Linked DNA regions of Roseiflexus sp. RS-1. The protein of the gene in region 1 interacts with the protein of each later gene in a pairwise test. Links are inferred from orthologs where the notes say so. Each region holds a gene or a part of one and is shown on either strand. Other genes may lie near its edges. The genes, in order: recA and dprA.

Region 1 (9,513 bases):
GTCAGGCAGCGCGCGTGGCGGTCGTCCACCTGGCGGCCGGCGCACAGTTCCGCCCGCGCGACCGTACCTTGAGCGAAACGGAAGTTGCCGCCCGCTACAGCGTCACGCCCCCGTTCGTGTACTATGTCGGCGGGCTGGACGCGCGGAAGAACCTGGCGACGCTGGTGTGGGCATTTGCGCGTATGCGATACGCTGGCGGACCTCCCGCCACGCTGGTGATTGCCGGACGTGCGGCTGGCAACGATCCACGGATGTTTCCCGACCTGGATGCTATCATCATGTTCGCCAGAGCCGGCGCTTTTGTGAAGCGCATTGATGTCCCCTACGAAGATGCGCCGCTGCTCTATGGCGCAGCAACGGTATTCGCCTTTCCGTCGCGCTACGAAGGGTTTGGCTTACCGCCGCTCGAAGCCATGGCGTGCGGTACGCCGGTGATCGTCGCCGATGCCGCCAGCCTGCCCGAGGTTGTCGGCGATGCGGCGCTGCGTGTTCCAGCGGAGGACGTGACAGGATGGAGCGCTGCACTCTGGCGCATGCTGGCGGACGACGCCCTGCGCGCCGATCTGTCCCGACGCGGACTGGAGCGCGCGGCGCAGTTCAGCCCGGATCGTATGGCGCGCGAGACGCTGGCAATCTACGCAGCGACACGCAACAGTTCCGGTTGACGCGATGCGCATTCTGATGCTCTCCAAAGCGCTGGTCAACGGCGCGTACCAGAAGAAGTGCGAAGAACTGGCTGCCCTGCCCGATGTCGAGTTGATCGTCGCCGTGCCGCCCGCCTGGCGTGAACCGCGCGTCGGCGTTATCCGGCTCGAACGACGGTTTACCGCCGGCTATCAACTGGTCACGCTGCCGATGATGTTCAACGGCCGCCACCACCTGCATTTCTACCCGACCTTCGAGCGCCTGGTGCGCCGGACGCGCCCCGATATTGTGCACGTCGATGAGGAGTCGTTCAATCTGGCGACGTTTCTGGCGCTGCGGGCGGGAGTACGGCACGGGGCGCGCTGCTGCTTCTACAACTACGCCAACATCGACCGATTCTATCCGCCGCCCTTCAACCTGTTCGAGCGCTATGCCTTTCGCCACGCAGCGCATGCCTTTGCATGCAGCACCGAAGCCGCCGCAATCATCCGGCGCCACGGCTACACCGGACCGCTCACCATTTTGCCGCAGTTCGGCGTCGATCCCGACCTGTACGCGCCTGCGCGGCGCGACCGCCGTAACGCCACGCTGGTCGTCGGCTACATCGGGCGTCTCGTGCCGGAAAAAGGGGTGATCGACCTGGTGGAAGCCGTCGCGCGGGCGCCGTCGGTGCGCTTGCGGTTGATCGGCGATGGCGCACTGCGCCCGGCAATCGAGGCGCGGATCGCCGCACTGGGCATCGGCGAGCGTGTCGAACTGCACCCTGCCGTCCCATCGACCCGCGTTCCCGACGAATTGCAGCGACTCGACGCGCTGGTGTTGCCATCGCGCACCACGCGCACCTGGAAAGAACAGTTCGGGCGTATCCTGGTCGAAGCGATGAGTTGCGCCGTTCCGGTGGTCGGCTCTTCATCGGCAGCCATTCCCGATGTCATCGGTGATGCGGGAATCATCTACCCGGAAGGGGAAATTGACGCACTGGCGGATGTGCTGCGGCGTCTGGCGGATGATCCGGCGCTGCGCGACGACCTTGGGCGACGCGGACGGGAGCGCGTGCTGGCGCAGTTCACCCAGGCGGCAATCGCCCGACAGTACCATCACGCATACCGTTCGATGCTGAATTGAGATCCACAACCGGGCAATGGTGCGTTATACTGGAAAGAGGAGAAAGACGCCAGCCGCAAACGCTGCGGGCGAATTCGCCTGGGAAGAGCGTCATGGTTTGTGAACAATTATTTCGCTCTAGCCCGCGCAGGCGGGCTTCGCCCCACGCCCTCCGCACGCGGGGGGTTGAGCCGAGGGCGTATGGTCTTTGAAGAAATAATCCGTCATAGCCCGCGCAGGCGGGCTTCGCCCTGGATAGCCGAGGGCTTCAGCCCGACGGCAAGAGACAAATACTGATTTATATTATCAATATGCCGATGAAGCACACCATCCGCGAAGCCGTCACCAGCGCACACAACCCGCCAAAGGTCGGGCGTATTTTGCTCAACCCTTTTCGACGTGCGAAGCGTCGTGCTGGCGCTCCAACAACATTTCGCGAAAAACTCTACTGGACGCTTGGCAACCTGCTTATGCTGATCGGCGCCATCCTGCTGGCGTATGTTGGCGGCATCTACGCCCAGGCGGATTACAACCGCTACGCAGCGCGCGGCGACACCGACGCCCCGCCGCCTGCACCGGTCGCCGCACCGCGCGCCCCCGACGCCGAGCCGACGCCATTTGTCGCGCCGCTGCCGTTCGTCGCGCCGCGCCTCAACACCGCCGAAGGGCAACTCATCAGCGACGTGCCGGACATCGTCAGGTCTATCGTTCCATCCCAGATTTCGCGCATCATCATTCCGAGCATCGACGTCGACTCAAAAGTCGTCGAAGTCGGCTGGGAAGTCGCAGAACAGAACGGGCGACAGGTCGCCGTCTGGCAGGTCGCCGAGTATGCTGTCGGGCACCATCGCGGCTCCGCCAACCCCGGCGAAGGGAGCAACATCGTGCTTGCCGGTCATGTTGGCGGCTACGGCAAAGTCTTCAAAGATCTGATCAACGTCAAAGAGGGTGACCAGATCATCCTGTTCGCTGGCGGTCAACAGTATCTCTACGTCGTGCGTGAACAGGTAATGGTGCACGAGGAAGGCGTATCACCCGAACAGCAGGCGATGAACGCCCTCTACATCGCGCCGACCAGCGAAGAGATGGTCACGCTGATCACCTGCTGGCCCGACCGCGGACCGGAAAAATTCAAGTATCGCATCATCGTGCGCGCAACCCCGTATGGCGCAGGAAACGATGAGTCGCTCACCAATACCGAAGGCTGGAATGTGCGCTGATATGCGGCGACGCCGCCGATACGCGCACAGAATCGCCTGCGCCATGAGACGCTGGTACCCGATCAGGCGAACCAAATAGCCCACTTGTGCGAAAAGAACCTTCGTGCTATAATGCACGCATCGTCTGTGGCGCCGCTTTGACAGCGCAGGCGCGATCAGGTAGAGTCATAAGGAGAAGCACGAGTGAGCACATCAAATGGAGGAGCGCAGATCATGGCCCTCTCCCCGGAAAAGGAAAAGGCTCTGGCAGCAGCCATGAGCCAGATCGACCGCAAATACGGCAAGGGCTCGATCATGCGGATGGGGGAAGTCAGTTCCAAACTGGCGATCGAAGTCATCCCCACCGGGTCGATTGCGCTCGACATTGCGCTGGGCGTCGGCGGCGTGCCACGGGGTCGGGTTGTCGAAATCTACGGTCCGGAGTCCAGCGGTAAAACGACCCTGGCGCAGCATATCATCGCTGAGGCGCAGAAGATGGGCGGCATCGCCGCCTTCATCGACGCCGAGCATGCGTTCGATCCGGTCTATGCAGCACGATGCGGCGTTGATGTCAACAATCTGCTGGTCTCGCAACCCGATTACGGTGAGCAGGCGCTTGAGATCTGCGAAGCGCTGGTGCGCTCGAATGCGGTCGATGTCGTAGTGGTCGACTCGGTTGCTGCGCTGGTGCCGCGCGCTGAGATCGAAGGCGACATGGGCGACTCGCTCCCCGGTCTGCAGGCGCGGTTAATGAGCCAGGCGCTGCGCAAACTTTCCGGCGCCATCAGCAAATCACGCGCGGTTGTCATTTTTCTCAACCAGCTCCGCCTGAAGATCGGCGTGATGTTCGGCTCGCCGGAGACTACCACCGGCGGTCAGGCGCTGAAGTTCTACGCATCGGTGCGGATGGACATCCGCCGCATTGAGACGCTCAAGAACGGTCAGGAGACGATCGGCAGTCGCACGCGGGTGAAGGTGGTCAAGAACAAGGTCGCGCCGCCCTTCCGCCAGGCGGAGTTCGATATTATGCACAACGAGGGCATCTCGCGCGCTGGCAATATCCTTGATGTCGGCGTCGAACTCGACATCATTCGCAAGAGCGGCGCCTGGTTCTATCTCGGCGACGATCGCCTGGGTCAGGGGCGCGAAAATGCCAAGCAGTTCCTGAACGAAAACCCGGCGCTGGCAGATGAAATTGAGCGCCTGATCCGCGCTCACGCAATGGCGGCGCCGATCTCGATTGTATCGCCCAAAGAAGACGATGCCGTAGAAGACGCAGGACTGTTCGAGGAATAGCCTTCCATGCCGGAAGGAATCATCACCGCGCTGCGCGCCCAGGAACATGATGCGCAGCGCGTCAATCTGTATATTGACCACGCCTTCGCTCTTGGCGTCAGCCTGACGACGATTGCGCGCGAGCGATTGTATGTCGGTATGCACCTCGATGCTGCGGCATATGCCCGTATTGAGGCAGCGGAGTGCATCGAGCGCGCTGTGCAGACCGCCCTGCGCGCGATTGAGTCCCGCCCTCGCTCGATTGCCGAAGTGCGTGACCGCCTGCAACGCAAAGGCTTTGCCCCTGAGACGGTCAACGCAGCGATTGAACGGTTGCAGGCGAGCGGGTTGCTCGATGATGCGGCATTTGCGCGGTTCTGGATTGAAAATCGGCAAACATGCCGTCCACGCGGGCGTCACGCCCTCGCCGATGAGTTGCGACGCAAGGGTGTGGACGCTGAACTGGTTGCCGTTGCCCTCGATGCATCCCTGACCGACGACGAGACCGGGCGCGCTGAAATGCTTGCGCGCGCTGCCATGCGGCGCTATGCAACCGTCGCCGATTATCAGACGTTCGTCCGTCGGCTCGGCGGCTATCTGCAACGCCGCGGCTTCAGCGCCGAAACGGTCCTTCCAATCGTCGAACGCCTCTGGTGCGAACGCGGCAGTCTGAACGATGCAGACACAGGCGTGGACGTTGAACAAGACGAAGGGTGATCGACTATCATGGCAGATATTCAATATCTGGGGCATGCATGCTTCCGCCTGCGCGGGCGCGACGGCATCGTCATTACCGATCCGTATGACCGTTCTATCGGGCTTGACCTCGGTCGACCGACGGCGCATATCGTGACGGTCAGCCACCACCATCCCGACCACAACAACGTTGCCGCTGTGCGACCGGCGCGCGACCGGGTGATGGTGATCGATGGTCCTGGCGAGTATGAGGTCGGCGGAGTGCTGATCACCGGTGTGCGCACGTTCCACGACAAGAATAGAGGCGCCGAACTGGGGCGGAACACCGTCTACGTCATCCATCTCGATGATATCGTTTTCTGCCACCTCGGCGACCTGGCGCATGAACTGACGGCGCAACAACTCGAAGAAATCGGCAGTGTCGATGTGCTCTTCGTGCCGGTCGGCGGTGGTGAAACCATCGGTCCGGCAGAGGCGGCGTCGGTGATCAGTCAGATTGAACCGCATATTGTGATCCCGATGCACTACGCAGTGGAGGGATTGGTCGGCATGAACCTGGCGCCGCTCGACCGATTCCTTCATGAACTGGGCATTAAGGACTATACTCCTGAAGAACGGTTGTCACTCAACGCGAGCAATCTTCCCGAAGACGGCGAGCAAACACGCATCATCGTCATGCGATCTGTTTCTTGAGGCGACTGCTGAGATCGTGCTATCATGCGCGGAGTATGGTCAAAATATCCCGGTTTGCCGTCTATACGCGGGTAACGCGCAGACAGACACGTCGTTCTCAACGGCGCTCATGGCGCCCGTCAGGTCGGAGTCTCTTGAGGGGAAGGCGTCACTGCCTTCCCCTCAAACTATTTTGCATTGGTTTCGTTGTTCATCATATGGATGAAGATAGAATGAACGAGCAGGAGCAGGACCTTCAATGGCAAAGTACATTTTTGTGACCGGCGGAGTTGCGTCTTCAGTCGGCAAAGGCATTACAGTTGCGTCGATTGGACGCCTGCTCAAGGCGCGAGGGGTGCGTGTCTCGGTCCAGAAACTCGATCCCTATATCAACGTCGATCCCGGTACCATGTCGCCCTACCAGCACGGCGAGGTCTTCGTCACCGAAGATGGCGCCGAGACCGATCTGGACCTGGGGCACTATGAGCGGTTCATCGACGTGAATCTGACCCGCCTCAGCAATGTCACGACTGGACAGATCTACTCGGCGGTCATTCAAAAAGAGCGCCGTGGCGATTACCTTGGCGGCACGATTCAGGTCATTCCACATATCACCAATGAGATCAAGTCACGGATCGCCGCCGTTGCCCGTCAAACCGGGGCGGATGTGGTGATCGTCGAGATCGGCGGAACTGTCGGCGATATCGAAGGGCTGCCGTTTCTGGAGGCCATTCGGCAGATGCGCAAGGATGTCGGGCGCGACAACGTGTTGTATATCCATGTGACCCTGCTGCCGCATATTGGCGCTACCGGCGAAGTGAAGACCAAACCCACCCAGCACTCTGTGATGGAACTGCGGCGCGTCGGTATTACGGCGGACGTCATCGTGTGCCGTTCCGATTATCCGATCACCGACGAGATCCGCGACAAGATCGCTCTCTTCGCCGATGTTGATGTTGAGGCAGTCGTGCCGCTGCACACGGTCGATTCGATCTACGAAGTGCCGCTGGTGCTGGAAGAAGCCGGTCTTGGCGCCTATCTGACGCAGCGCCTGGGATTGAGCGCGTCCCGACCCGATCTCGACGACTGGCGCGATCTCGTGGCGCGCATCAAGGCGCCCAAGCGCAAACTTGCGATCGCGTTGGTCGGGAAATATGTCGAGCTCCATGATGCCTACATCAGCGTCGTCGAGGCGCTACGACATGCCGGGTTACATCAGGGGGTCGATGTCGATATCCGCTGGATTTCATCCGAACAGATCGAAGAGGAGGGGTGCGAGCCGCTGCTTCACGATGTTTATGGCATTGTTGTGCCCGGCGGCTTTGGCGACCGCGGCATCGAAGGCAAGATTGCCGCTGCGGAATATGCACGCGTCAATAATGTGCCATACCTGGGGCTGTGTCTGGGGATGCAGGTGGCCACGATCTCGTTCGCACGGCATATTATGGGACCAGAAAGCCGCGCCAACAGCACCGAGTTCGATCTCCATACACCGCATCCGGTGATCGACTTTATGCCCGATCAACTCGACATTACCGACAAGGGCGGCACAATGCGCCTTGGCGGGTATCCGTGTAAACTGACTCCGGGGACGCGCGCCTATGCCGCCTACGGCGTCGATGTCGTCGTCGAGCGTCACCGCCATCGCTTCGAGTTCAACAACAAATACCGTCGTCTCTTCGAGTCAGCCGGAATGATCGTCAGTGGACAGTCACCCGACGGTCGGTTGGTCGAAATCATCGAACTGCGCAACCATCCATGGTATGTCGGTACACAGTTCCATCCAGAGTTTCAGTCGCGTCCTGATCGCCCGCATCCGCTATTCCGCGACTTCGTCGCAGCTGCGGCGAAGACCTTCCGCGAGGGGGATCAGCGACCGCTTCCGCTGGAGCAGAACGGCGCTGTGACGGAGCATGAGCCGCATAGCCGATAGGCGATAGCTGATAGGCGAGAGGCGAGAGGCGATAGCTGATAGGCGATAGGCGAGAGGCGAGAGACGGCTGGAGCAGAAGGGCGCTGTGACGGAGCATGAGCCGCATAAATGTATTTCGGTCACCGCGTGGGGCGCGCCATTTCCAGGAGTATTCAACCCTGTTCATCAGGTTCAACCTTTGTGAGAACTGCTATACATTCTCAATCTCTATAAGCCTTGCCTGAGGTCGGGTAAACCCTGCGGGCTGAATCAACCCAGGTCTCTCCGGCAATATGGCAGGGATAACAGACACGCCAGCCCCGCAGGGGCTTCTGCGCACTCAGGGAGGGCTTGTGGTCTTTGAGTAATTATTCCGCTACAGCCCGCGCAGGCGGGCTTCGCATTCCATAGCCGAGGGCTTCAGCCCCACGGCAAGAGGCGCATACCGGATTTATTTCTCAATCTTCATTAGCCCGCACTTTAGCCCTCACGAGCGGAGTCTCGCCTGACGATGGACGATGTCGGATGTCTTCTCTCACCGACCGACATGCATGTCGGTCGCCGCATGGGGGCACGATAGTAACTGCGGTCGTTCGAGGAGGTTCAACCTCAATGAGAACTGCTGTATATGCGGGCGAAACGTCCGCGTACCAGGAATATCCCTGAACGATTGTGGGTTGCCCCAGCAGGAATGTGTTCTGTGAGTCCGCTGCGAAAAGGCTATTTCACTGTGGAGACGCAGCGTTCGCAAAGGCAGGTTCCATATTGCGTCACGCACACGCATGCTTTGCCAGGCATCCATCATGGTTCGTTTTTGGGTTCTCTGCCCCCCCGGCGTCTCGGCGGTGCGTTTGTGCGGCGACGTCATCCTATCAGGAGGATTGATATCATGTGCAAACGCATGCGCCCCGGAACATGCCTGTCACCGTCTACAACAGAACATGTTCCGGGGCGCAACCGTGTTGTGCCGGGGCGCCTGGAGTCGCCTGCTACTCCAGGTAATCGCGCAGATGGAGACCGACGTCAGGAGCGCGCAGGCGACGCAACGCCTCCGCCTCGATCTGGCGCGCGCGCTCGCGGGTCATCCCCAGCACCCGCCCGACCTCTTCGAGCGTGCGGCGCTGCCCGTCCACCAGACCGTAGCGCAGATCAATGATCCGTCGCTCGCGCTCATTCAGGCGGTCGAGCGCTGCGGCAAGATCACGCCGGAGCAACTGGTGCGACGCTGCTTCGACCGGCGTCGGCAGATCGCTATCCTGCAAGAAATCACCGAGCGTATGCTCCCCATCCTCGCCGACCGGCATTTCCAGCGACACCGGACGACGCGACGCCTCGAGCACCCGCTCGATACGCTCAGTCGGCTGACCGAGCGCCGTCGCAATCTCTTCCGGCGTCGGCTGCCGCTCCAGCACCTGCGCCAGGCGGTCGGCGGCGCGCTTCACCTGACCGACCGACTCGCTCATATGCACCGGCAGGCGAATGGTGCGCCCCTGCTCGGCGATAGCGCGTGTCACCGCCTGACGGATCCACCAGGTCGCATACGTTGAGAAGCGGTTGCCTTTGCGGTGGTCGAACTTCTCAACGGCGCGCATCAGACCGATGTTGCCTTCCTGGATCAGGTCGAGCAGCGAGAGACCGCGCCCGACATACTTTTTGGCAATGCTCACCACCAGACGCAGGTTCGCCTGGATCAAATGTCGGCGCGCTTCCTGCCCGGCAGCGACATCATCGAGCAGCGCCTGACGCAGCTGCGGGCTGAGATCCTCTGCCGACGCCAGCCGCCGCGCGGCGGCAGCGCCGCGCTCCATGCGCTCGGCAAGTTCGACCTCCTCGGCAGCTGTCAACAACGGAACCCGCCCGATCTCCTGCAGGTAGTGCTGGATCGAATCCAGGGTCGAATCCGACTCCAGCGTCTCCTCCAGATTCTCGGCTGCAAGTTCCTCAATATCTGCAATCGGCGCCATCTCGCCCTCACCGGCGATCTCCTGGCGCTCGTCAAGTTCATCCCAC
Region 2 (9,608 bases), 1.8 Mb from region 1 along the record:
TCGGGTTACTTGATCTTTTGCCACAGCTCTACGGCGCTATCTGGATCCCTGAGGCTGTGCGAGATGAGTATCTGGTTCGCGCAGACGTGCTGCGTTGCTGAGGGTTTCTGTGATGCTATAATACGACATGTGCAAACGGTCACAAAGCCGACAACGACCGGTTCCAGCACCGGCGCCATATCTGCCCTTCCGCCGCTGCCGCCCGATCTTCGCCCTTTTCCCGTACCCAGGCGGCGGCGGTTTCTTCGTGTGTCCTGGTTCTTTTTCCGCGTTATCGTTCATGTCTTCATTTTCGACATTCTGTTCAACCGCTACCGGCTGACGCGCTGGTACGCGCAGCGCACCGGAATCAGGCGCTACCAGCGCATCGCACGCGATTTCCGCCGCCTGGCAGTGCGAATGGGAGGCGTGCTGATCAAACTCGGTCAGTTCCTCAGCGCGCGCGCCGATGTCCTCCCTGCAGTCATCACCGATGAACTGGCCGGCCTGCAGGATGAGGTGCCGCCAGCGCCGCTTCCGTATGTGCTGCAAACCCTCATCACCGAACTCCGTAGACCGCTGGCGGACATCTTTGCCCGTTTCGATCCAACCCCTGTAGCGGCAGCATCGCTCGGTCAGGTCTACTACGGTGAACTCTGCGATGGGCGATCGGTTGCCGTCAAGATTCAGCGCCCACGCATCGATGAGATTGTCGAGATCGACCTGAGCGCCGTACTGTGGGCGGTGCGCATCGTCAAGAACTACCCGTTGATCCGGCGGCGGGCAGACCTGGAACTGTTATTCGAAGAATTCGCGCGTGTGCTGCGCGAGGAACTCGACTATGAGCGCGAGGCGCAGCACGCGCTGCGGTTTCGGATCAATTTCGCCGATACGCCAGGGGTTTACTTTCCCAAACCGTACCCCGAACTCTCAACCCGGCGCGTGCTGATCATGGAACGGATCAGCGGCATCAAAATTAGCGATTACGCTGCGCTCGAGCGCGCCGGCGTGGATCGCACCGAAGTCGCAACCCGGCTCAATCGCGCTTACCTGAAACAATTCTTCCTCGATGGCTTCTTCCATGCCGATCCCCACCCCGGTAATATCTTCGTGCGCGTCGAAGGTCCGCCGCCGCCTCAGACCAATGGCGTCAAACCGGGCGCACCCTTCACCCTCATCCTGCTCGACTGCGGCATGGTCGGTTATCTGCCGCCGACGACCATGGAAATCATGCGGAGCGGTGTGATTGGACTGGCGACCAACGATCCAGAGCGGATCGTCGACGCTCTCGACCGTCTGGGAATGATCCTGCCGGGCGCCGACCGACGCCCGATCGTGCAGGCGTTGCAGATTGTGCTGCGTCATACCTATGCGCGCACGCAGCGAGAACTGACAAACATCGACGTTGAAAAATTGTTCGATGAAACCGAGCATCTCGTGCGTGATCTGCCTTTTCAGATACCACAAGACCTGATCTACCTGGGACGGGCGATCAGTCTGGTGAGCGGGATCGTGACCGGGCTACATCCCGATATTAACCTGTTCGAGGAGACGCAACCATTCGCACAGGCAATGCTTGATCGTGAACGAAAAAATGGCGATTGGCTGGAGGAGATCCGGCGCGAAGTGACAGCGCTCAGCCAGGTTGCAGCGACACTGCCGCGTCAGATGGATGCGTACTACAAGGCGGCCAACCGCGGTGAACTGCAAATGCGTGTCGATCTGTCGCGTCTCGAACGCGGTATGAAGCGCGTCGAGCGGGCGACCAATCGACTCTCCGGCGGCATCATCGCAGCGGCGCTGTTCATCGGCGGCGTCTTGCTGCGGATCAACGGCTTTGCCGACGAGGCGTTCTGGTCGTGGGTTGCGGCTGCTGGCGCTACGTTGTGGACGATCTGGCCCCGCAGCGAGCGGTGAGCACGGTCTGTATCCGCGTCCTGACGACTGCGCGTGTGCAGAGCGGGTGTCTCGCGGAGGATCATCCATGGCTTTGGAAAGCGCACAATCTCGCCTGGCATCGTACACTGCTGCGCTCGCCGAACGCCTGGATCGGCTTCGCGCACTCCCTGACGGCGTTCTTTGCGATCGCTCGTTGCCGCAGGTGCGTCTGTGGGTCATTAAGGAAGGGACCTTTATCAGCCTCTTCTTTCTGAACCCGGCGAGCGGCGCGCTCGATGGACCGATGTCGCGGATCGACATTGAGCGTCCGCTCCACCTCCTTGCGCCGTACAATCGCGCACTTCTGCTCACCCTCCTCTGGCGTCCATCACCGCGCCGTGTGTGCATGCTGGGTTTCGGCGGAGGGCGCATCTCACTGGCGCTCCACGCGCATCTCCCCAACGTCATTATCGATAATGTCGATATCGATCCGGCGTTTGAGATGGTTGCCGCCACGTACTTCGGAGTGACCTTCGATGAGCGGCAGCGTCTCCACATCGCCGATGCACAGGAGTACCTCCGGCAATCGCCGCACCGCTACGACATCATCTTCATGGATGCATTCAGCGATGCGCGCGACCATCTGGATCACCTGGCAACGGCTGAGTTCTATGCCCTCTGTCAGAAGCGCCTGCTGCCCGGCGGCGTTATCGGTATCAATCTGCTCCGCAGCGACCCACGCTTTGCTGCGAAAGCGCACGTGTTCCGCACGTCCTTCCGCACAACACTGGCAGCGCCGCTGCGCCATTCGCTGGTGCTGTTCGGCGCCGGTCGTATGCCAGCGCCGGTAACAACCCTCAGGGAGCGCGCGCACGACCTGGCGTTACGGTATGGCTTCGACGCCGATCTGACCGACATTGCCGCAACCCTGCGCCCTCTGCGCGATAGTATAATCTAACGGGACACGGTATACCGTTCTGCGCCAGGTTCACGAGATCGCCGCGGAGTGTTGGGTAGCCGTGTCCTTCAACGCGACCAAGCCGAACAGTTATCTGGGCCCTCAAACCCGCATATGCTAGCAAGGCTGGCGCCGTTTTCCTCAGGAGGTTCTGTGTATGGCTTCCCGTGAGTCGCTCTTTATCGGCATTGATGTCTCCAAACAGACGCTGGATGTGGCGTTTGGCGCCGACCCGCACGCGCCACGCGAGACGATACCGTCTACCGACGAAGGTGTCCAGCTCCTGGTCACGCGACTCCAGCGCCTGCAGCCGACCCTGATTGTGCTGGAGGCGACCGGCGGGCTGGAGCGCATGGTGTTCGCCCAACTGCTCCAGGCTGGCTTGCCGACGGCGCGGGTGCAGCCACGCCGCGTGCGCGCCCTGGCGCACGCGGAAGGACGCCAGGCGAAGACCGACCGCCTGGATGCCCGGTTGCTCGCCCGCTTTGCCGAACGGGTGCGCCCGCCGCACCACCAAGCGACGGACGAGCAGCGCGCATCCTTGCGCGACCTGCTGGTCCGGCGGGAGCAGGTGATTCAGATGCGGACGGCTGAGATCAATCGGTTGACGGCTGCCGCGCCGAACCTCCGCCCGGGCATCCAGCAGCATATTGATTGGCTGGATCAGGAGATCCGTGCGCTTGAGCAGGAACGCGACAACGAGGCGGAGCGCACCGACGAGGTGCGCCGGAAACGGGAGCTGCGCGAAAGCGTGCCCGGCATCGGCGCGATCACCGCACTGAACCTGCTGCTCCGCCTGCCCGAACTGGGGACCATCAAGCGCACGGAAGCGGCGGCCTTTGTGGGCGTTGCGCCGTATGCCAATCAGAGCGGCGCACAGCACAAACCCCGGCATATCTCCGGCGGCAGGAGGGATGTGCGCAGCGTGTTGTACATGGCGACCCTGGCGGCCACGCGGCGCCGTCTGGTCAGGCGCGCCTTCGATCAGCGCCTGTGTCAAGCTGGCAAGCCGCGCAAGGTCGCCATCGTCGCTGCGATGCGCAAGCTGCTGACTATTCTCGGCGCAATATTGCGTCAGCAAAAGCCCTGGGATCCGGCTGTGCATACGAGCGCCCCTTGACAAGCAACACAGTTACTCTGTGGTAATGTCGAAGCGATATACTACACACGGTCGGCAGGCGAGCGCTGCCATCGGTTGCGTTTGCAGAAACATCGGGGGCGTCATGGACAACACGCGCTACTATCTCGGTTTCAACTACGTGAATGGCATTGGTCCGGTGCGACTGGATCGCCTGATCGAACAGTGCGGCTCGATCGAAGCAGCCTGGCATGCCTCTGCTACCGAACTGATGGCGATTGGGTTGGAATCCAAACTGATCGAGGCGCTGATCGAAACCCGGCGCACCCTCGACCTCGACCGGGAAATGGAACGTCTCCAGCGCGCCGGAGTTGCTCTCATTGATCGTGAGAGTCCCGCGTACCCCGCCGCGCTGCGCCATGTCCCGTCCCCGCCGCCGTTGCTCTACGTGCGTGGCGCTCTCTCCGACGTCGATTCCTGGAGCGTCGCCGTGGTGGGCACCCGCCAGCCGACGGCATACGGGCGCGAGGCGACCCGCCGCCTGACGACCGGACTGGTTGAAGCCGGCGTGACAATCATCAGCGGTCTGGCGTTGGGCATCGACAGCATCGCCCACACGACGGCGCTCGACGCTGGCGGTCGAACGCTGGCGGTACTGCCATGCGGCATCGATCTGGTCTACCCCGAACGGCACGACACCCTGGCGCGCCGTATTACCGACCACGGCGCACTGATCTCAGAGTTCCCGCCCGGCACACGACCGACACCCCAACTGTTCCCGGTGCGCAACCGCCTGATCAGCGGACTGGCGCGCGGCGTGCTGGTGGTGGAAGCCGGTGTCAAAAGCGGTGCGCTGATCACCGTCGATTATGCACTCGAACAGGGGCGCGATGTCTTCGCCGTGCCCGGACCGATCTTCAGCCCGCGATCTGAAGGAACCAATCGCCTCATCCGCAACGGCGCAGGGCTGGTGACGTGCGCCGGGGATATTCTCGAAGCGCTCGACATGAGCACGGCGGCGAGCCAGCAAGAGGTGCGTGCCGCTCTGCCCGACGATCCCGTCGAGGCGGCAGTGCTGGCGCTGGTCGGGTACGAGCCGCTCCATATTGATGATCTGCAACGACGCACATCCATGCCAGTCCACGAAGTGTCTGCAACACTGACGGTGCTCGAACTCAAGGGCTTTGTGCGTCAATGTGCACCAATGTGCTACGTTCTGGCGCATTAACCAGCAGACCTATCCAACCGGCGTACCAGGAGCTATGGGCAGCGGGGACTATCGGGCTATTTGCAGGAGAAGAAGCATACCGTAAAATTCAGGTAAAGAGGTGCAACACGTGCATTGTACCAGGACGTCTCAGGGAGCGCTTCCATGCATTGTTCTTTACCCTACGCTCTTCGTATTACCCTTCTGCTGCTTATCGCTGTGCTGGCGCTGACAACGCCGACGCTCTTCGCCCAGACGACGACCGATTTCCCCTCCAGCATTGGTGAACCGGCCACAACTGATGATACGCTGAGCTCCATCCACTCAGAGACGAGCAATGCGCCCATGGCGAGCCACACAGCGTATCTGCCGCTCGTGCTCAAACCAGGGACAACGGATAGCAGCAACTCGAGCGTTCTGCCGCCGCTGGCGCAGCAGGTGGTCGATCTCACCAATGCGTACCGTGTTGCAGCAGGATGCGCGCCGCTCGCAGTGTCGCCGCAACTCACTGCGGCAGCGGCAGCTCACAGCCAGGATATGGCGCAGAACAACTTCTTCAGCCACACCGGCTCAGACGGTTCCACACCCTGGGATCGAATCAGGCGAACCGGGTATTCCTACCGGAGTGCGGCTGAGAACATCGCCGCCGGTTACCGCACTGCCGGGGATGTGGTGCAGGGATGGTATAGCAGCCCCGGACATCGACAAAATATGCTGAACTGTGATCTGCGCGAAATTGGGGTCGCCTATGCCGATGGCGGATCGTATGGAAGATACTGGACGCAGGTATTCGCAACTCCACGCTAGCACGTCCACGATGGCGCAGGTGGACGTGTAGTTCAACCTCAAGGGTGGATTTCTTGGGAGAGATGAGTGATTTTCTGCATTCCCGTGCGCTTGTGCCCCTCATCCCCCTGCCCCCTTCTCCCACAAGGGGAGAAGGGGGATTCTGGACGTCCTGATGCCTGGAACGGAAGATAACACGCAGGGGCTTCCAAAAAACCCACCCCTGTGAGTCACCTCCTGAGAGCGCGGGCATCGTGCCCGCTTGCCGATGCCCCCTACTTCCTGAGAGCGCGGGCGTCGCGCCCGCATGCCGATGCCCCCTATCTGGGGTTCAAGGACGTCGCGCCCGCATAGCAAACCGGGTGCGGCAATGCCGCACCCGGCGCTTTTTATTCAGCCAGCTGCGCCATTTCAGCGCGAGGCGTCGCGCTTACTCCTCTTCTTCCTCGAGAGAACGTGGCGCAGGGCGATCATTGCCCGAAAACCCCCGCGAGCCGCGATCATTGCGTCGTTCTCCACGATACCCGCTCCGCTCGTCTCGCCGCTCCCGGTACCCGCCGCCCCGCTCATCCCGTCGGAAATCACGCGGTCCATTCGCCCCCCGCTCTTCCCGCCGCTCCCGGTACCCGCCGCCCCGCTCATTCCGTCGGAAATCACGCGGTCCATTCGCCCCCCGCTCTTCCCGCCGCTCCCGGTACCCGCCGCCTCGCTCGTCCCGCCGGAAGTCACGCGGTCCATTCGCCCCCCGCTCCTCCCGCCGCTCCCGGTACCCGCCGCTTCGCTCGTCCCGTCGGAAGTCACGCGGTCCATTCGCCCCCCGCTCTTCCCGCCGCTCCCGGTACCCGCCGCCTCGCTCATCCCGCCGGAAGTCACGCGGTCCATTCGCCCCCCGCTCTTCCCGCCGCTCCCGGTACCCGCCGCTTCGCTCGTCCCGCCGGAAGTCGCGTGGTCCATTCCCCCCTCGCTCCTCCCGCCGCTCCCGGTACCCGCCGCCCCGCTCATCCCGCCGGAAGTCGCGCGGTCCATTCCCCCCTCGCTCCTCCCGCCGCTCCCGGTACCCGCCGCCCCGCTCATCCCGCCGGAAGTCGCGCGGTCCATTCCCCCCTCGCTCCTCCCGCCGCTCCCGGTACCCGCCGCCCCGCTCATCCCGCCGGAAGTCGCGCGGTCCACTCGTCCCCCGCTCCTCCCGCCGCTCCCGGTATCCGCCGCCCCGCTCATCGCGCCGCTCCCGGTACCCGCCGCCCCGCTCGTCCCGCCGATCGCCACGTCCATCGCCTGAACCGCGCCTGTCGCGCTGCTCACGGCCATACCCATCCCGCCCGGAATGGCGAACATCGCGTGGCGGACGTTCATCATGGCGGATTCGCTCGTTATCCCGTGAACTGCGCCTCTCATCGACGACCGGCGGCGGCTGAACGCTTTCAACCGCCTCATCGAGATCAGGGAGAGTCGTGTCCGTCACCTGATCGCCCTTCTGCAACAATCGCGCCGACGGAGTAATGCGTCGCAACCGGCGCCCGCCAGAGACCTGCGTCTCACCCTGTTCACGCCGACGCGGCTGTTCCGCTTCGGCGACCGCCGCGTTTCGTTCGGCGTGTTCTCGCAACATATCAACCTCTTCATCAGTAAGAAAACGCCATGTACCGCTCGGAAGGTCGCCCAATGTCAGCGGACCTTCGCGTACACGGATCAACCGCCGCACCTCATACCCCAAAACGCGCGCCACTTCACGAATCTGGCGCTTGCGCCCCTCGTGCAGGATGACGCGCACCCAGGCGCCATCGGGCGTGCGTTCGATCAGCTCGACCCACGCAGGCGCAGTTTTCACCCCGTCAAGTTCGACACCGGTGCGCCAGGCACGCAGCGCAGCCGGTGAAGGCGCCTCGTTCAAGAGCACACGGTACTCTTTTTCGACCTGGTAACTCGGATGGGTCAATTTCTGGGTCAGTTCACCATCATCGGTCAACAGGAGCAACCCTTCCGAGTCATAATCCAGCCGACCTACCGGAAACAATCGTTGTTCCAGATTGACCAGATCGATGACAGTTGGACGACCCTGCGGATCGTCGGTTGTGGAGACCACGCCAGCAGGTTTGTGGAGCATCACATAGGTGCGGTGATGAATTTTCCCAATCGGTCTGCCATCGACCAGTATCTCATCGTGTTCCGGGTCAACGCGCGTACCAGGAATGCGAACCACCTTCCCGTTGACCATGACACGCCCTGCGGCGATATACTCTTCGCAATCACGCCGCGACGCAATGCCGGCGCTTGCCAGCACCTTCTGTAATCGTTCTGCACTCAATGTTGAACCTGTCTCCTCAATATGCGGGCTGTCACGACATTCCGGCGTTCGCCGGTTTCTCTGCGCCCTGCTCTTTCAATATGCGGGCTTTCGCTTTCCGTATTCCGGCACGATGGGGTGTCGGGAGGAAGCGCCGGAAGATCTCAAAAGGCTCACATTTCAAGCCATCACACTGTCTGCCTGTAAACGGACGCGCACGCTCTGTGGTGTTGCTGGTTTCCCTGCGGCTCCGCGCCGGGGGACGACTGGCAGGTCTCGCTCCTTCATCCCAACGAGGAGTAATGAAGTGTGGACTCGCTCTATTATACCATAGATTCAGCATGCACGTATTGCTGCACAACGCAGAGGAGTCCCGCCCGCTTTGCCCACGGATATGCCACATTGGTGGTACAATTGGCGCGCTGCGCTGGCGGCGCCGTATGCCGCCGGTTTTCCTTGCAACGCTGCACGGCGATCGAGTGTCTTTCACTGCCCCTGCTTGTTGGAGCCTGTATGGCAACGACGACCCGTCGCGTTTTTACACCGACTCCGCCTGATCGGCCGCGGTTATGGAGATTGAAAATTAAATCCGCTATACTGCGCTAGCCGTGGGGCTGAAGCCCTCGGCTAACCAGGGCAAAGCCCGCCTGCGCGGGCTATACCGGATTATTTCTTCAAAGACCATTACCGCTGCGGATAGCATCATCGTGCTGATCATCGTCGGGTTGCTGGCGCTCGGCATCTGGCTGGCGGAAGCAGCGCCGGCAGAGGTGCGTGGACCGGAGATAAGTCTGTCGATTACAGCGCTGCCATTCTACGCATTCCATTCGGTGGGTCGAATGGCTGCTGCGTATGCGCTATCACTTGGCTTCACCCTGATCTACGGCTACGTCGCCGCCTACAATCCGCGCGCCGAGCGGGTGCTGATGCCGTTGCTCGATGTGTTGCAGAGTGTGCCGATCCTTTCGTTCCTGCCGGTCGTGCTCCTGAGTTTTACCGCTATCCTGCCGGAAGGCATCGCCGTCGAACTCGCCTCGATTGTGCTGATCTTCACCAGTCAGGTCTGGAACATGACCTTCGCATGGTATCAGTCGCTTACCACCGTACCGCGCGAACTGCGCGAAGCAAGCAGTATTTTTCGTTTCACCCGCTGGCGCCGCCTGACAACGCTGGAACTGCCGTTTGGTGCGCTTGCCCTGATCTGGAACAGTATGATGAGTTGGGCTGGCGGATGGTTCTTCCTGATGGCAGCCGAGATTTTTACCCTCGGTGCACGTGATTTTCGCCTGCCGGGGCTGGGGGCGTACCTGCAAACAGCGGCAAATGCAGAGAACCTGCCAGCCATTGGCTACGGCATTGCGACCCTGATCGTCGTTATTGTCCTGCTCGATCAACTCATCTGGCGTCCGCTGCTGGTCTGGGCGGATCGGTTCAAACT

What was found.
Region 2: the proteins of recA (region 1) and dprA interact in binary tests that used the Bacillus subtilis proteins (3 or more experiments, as listed by UniProt). The link is inferred for Roseiflexus sp. RS-1 from one-to-one orthologs.

What each region holds. Positions count from the first base shown.
Region 1 is NC_009523.1:3,912,233-3,921,745, reverse strand. Bases 2,338-5,213 are described here. They hold recA (recombinase RecA), read left to right. Parts: upstream 2,338-3,182; coding sequence 3,183-4,244; downstream 4,245-5,213. Other genes in these bases: ROSERS_RS16030 (MBL fold metallo-hydrolase), read left to right, coding at 4,950-5,213; ROSERS_RS16035 (regulatory protein RecX), read left to right, coding at 4,251-4,940; ROSERS_RS16045 (sortase), read left to right, coding at 2,338-2,969. Also shown: ROSERS_RS16055 (glycosyltransferase family 4 protein), read left to right, coding at 1-665; ROSERS_RS16050 (glycosyltransferase family 4 protein), read left to right, coding at 670-1,770; more of ROSERS_RS16045, read left to right, coding at 2,067-2,337; more of ROSERS_RS16030, read left to right, coding at 5,214-5,612; ROSERS_RS16025 (CTP synthase), read left to right, coding at 5,851-7,524; ROSERS_RS16020 (sigma-70 family RNA polymerase sigma factor), read right to left, coding at 8,493-9,513. UniProt on the Bacillus subtilis protein: Multifunctional protein involved in homologous recombination, DNA repair and competence.
Region 2 is NC_009523.1:5,745,660-5,755,267, forward strand. Bases 3,109-6,079 are described here. They hold dprA (DNA-processing protein DprA), read left to right. Parts: upstream 3,109-4,038; coding sequence 4,039-5,121; downstream 5,122-6,079. Other genes in these bases: ROSERS_RS23575 (IS110-like element ISRfsp2 family transposase), read left to right, coding at 3,109-3,935; ROSERS_RS23585 (CAP domain-containing protein), read left to right, coding at 5,266-5,907. Also shown: ROSERS_RS23565 (ABC1 kinase family protein), read left to right, coding at 250-1,896; ROSERS_RS23570 (fused MFS/spermidine synthase), read left to right, coding at 1,964-2,815; more of ROSERS_RS23575, read left to right, coding at 2,973-3,108; ROSERS_RS25495 (pseudouridine synthase), read right to left, coding at 6,317-8,191; ROSERS_RS23605 (ABC transporter permease), read left to right, coding at 8,779-9,608. UniProt on the Bacillus subtilis protein: Protein that helps load RecA onto ssDNA during transformation. Binds cooperatively to circular ssDNA, is able to bridge different segments of DNA. Favors the loading of RecA onto SsbA- or SsbB-coated ssDNA and formation of RecA-DNA filaments.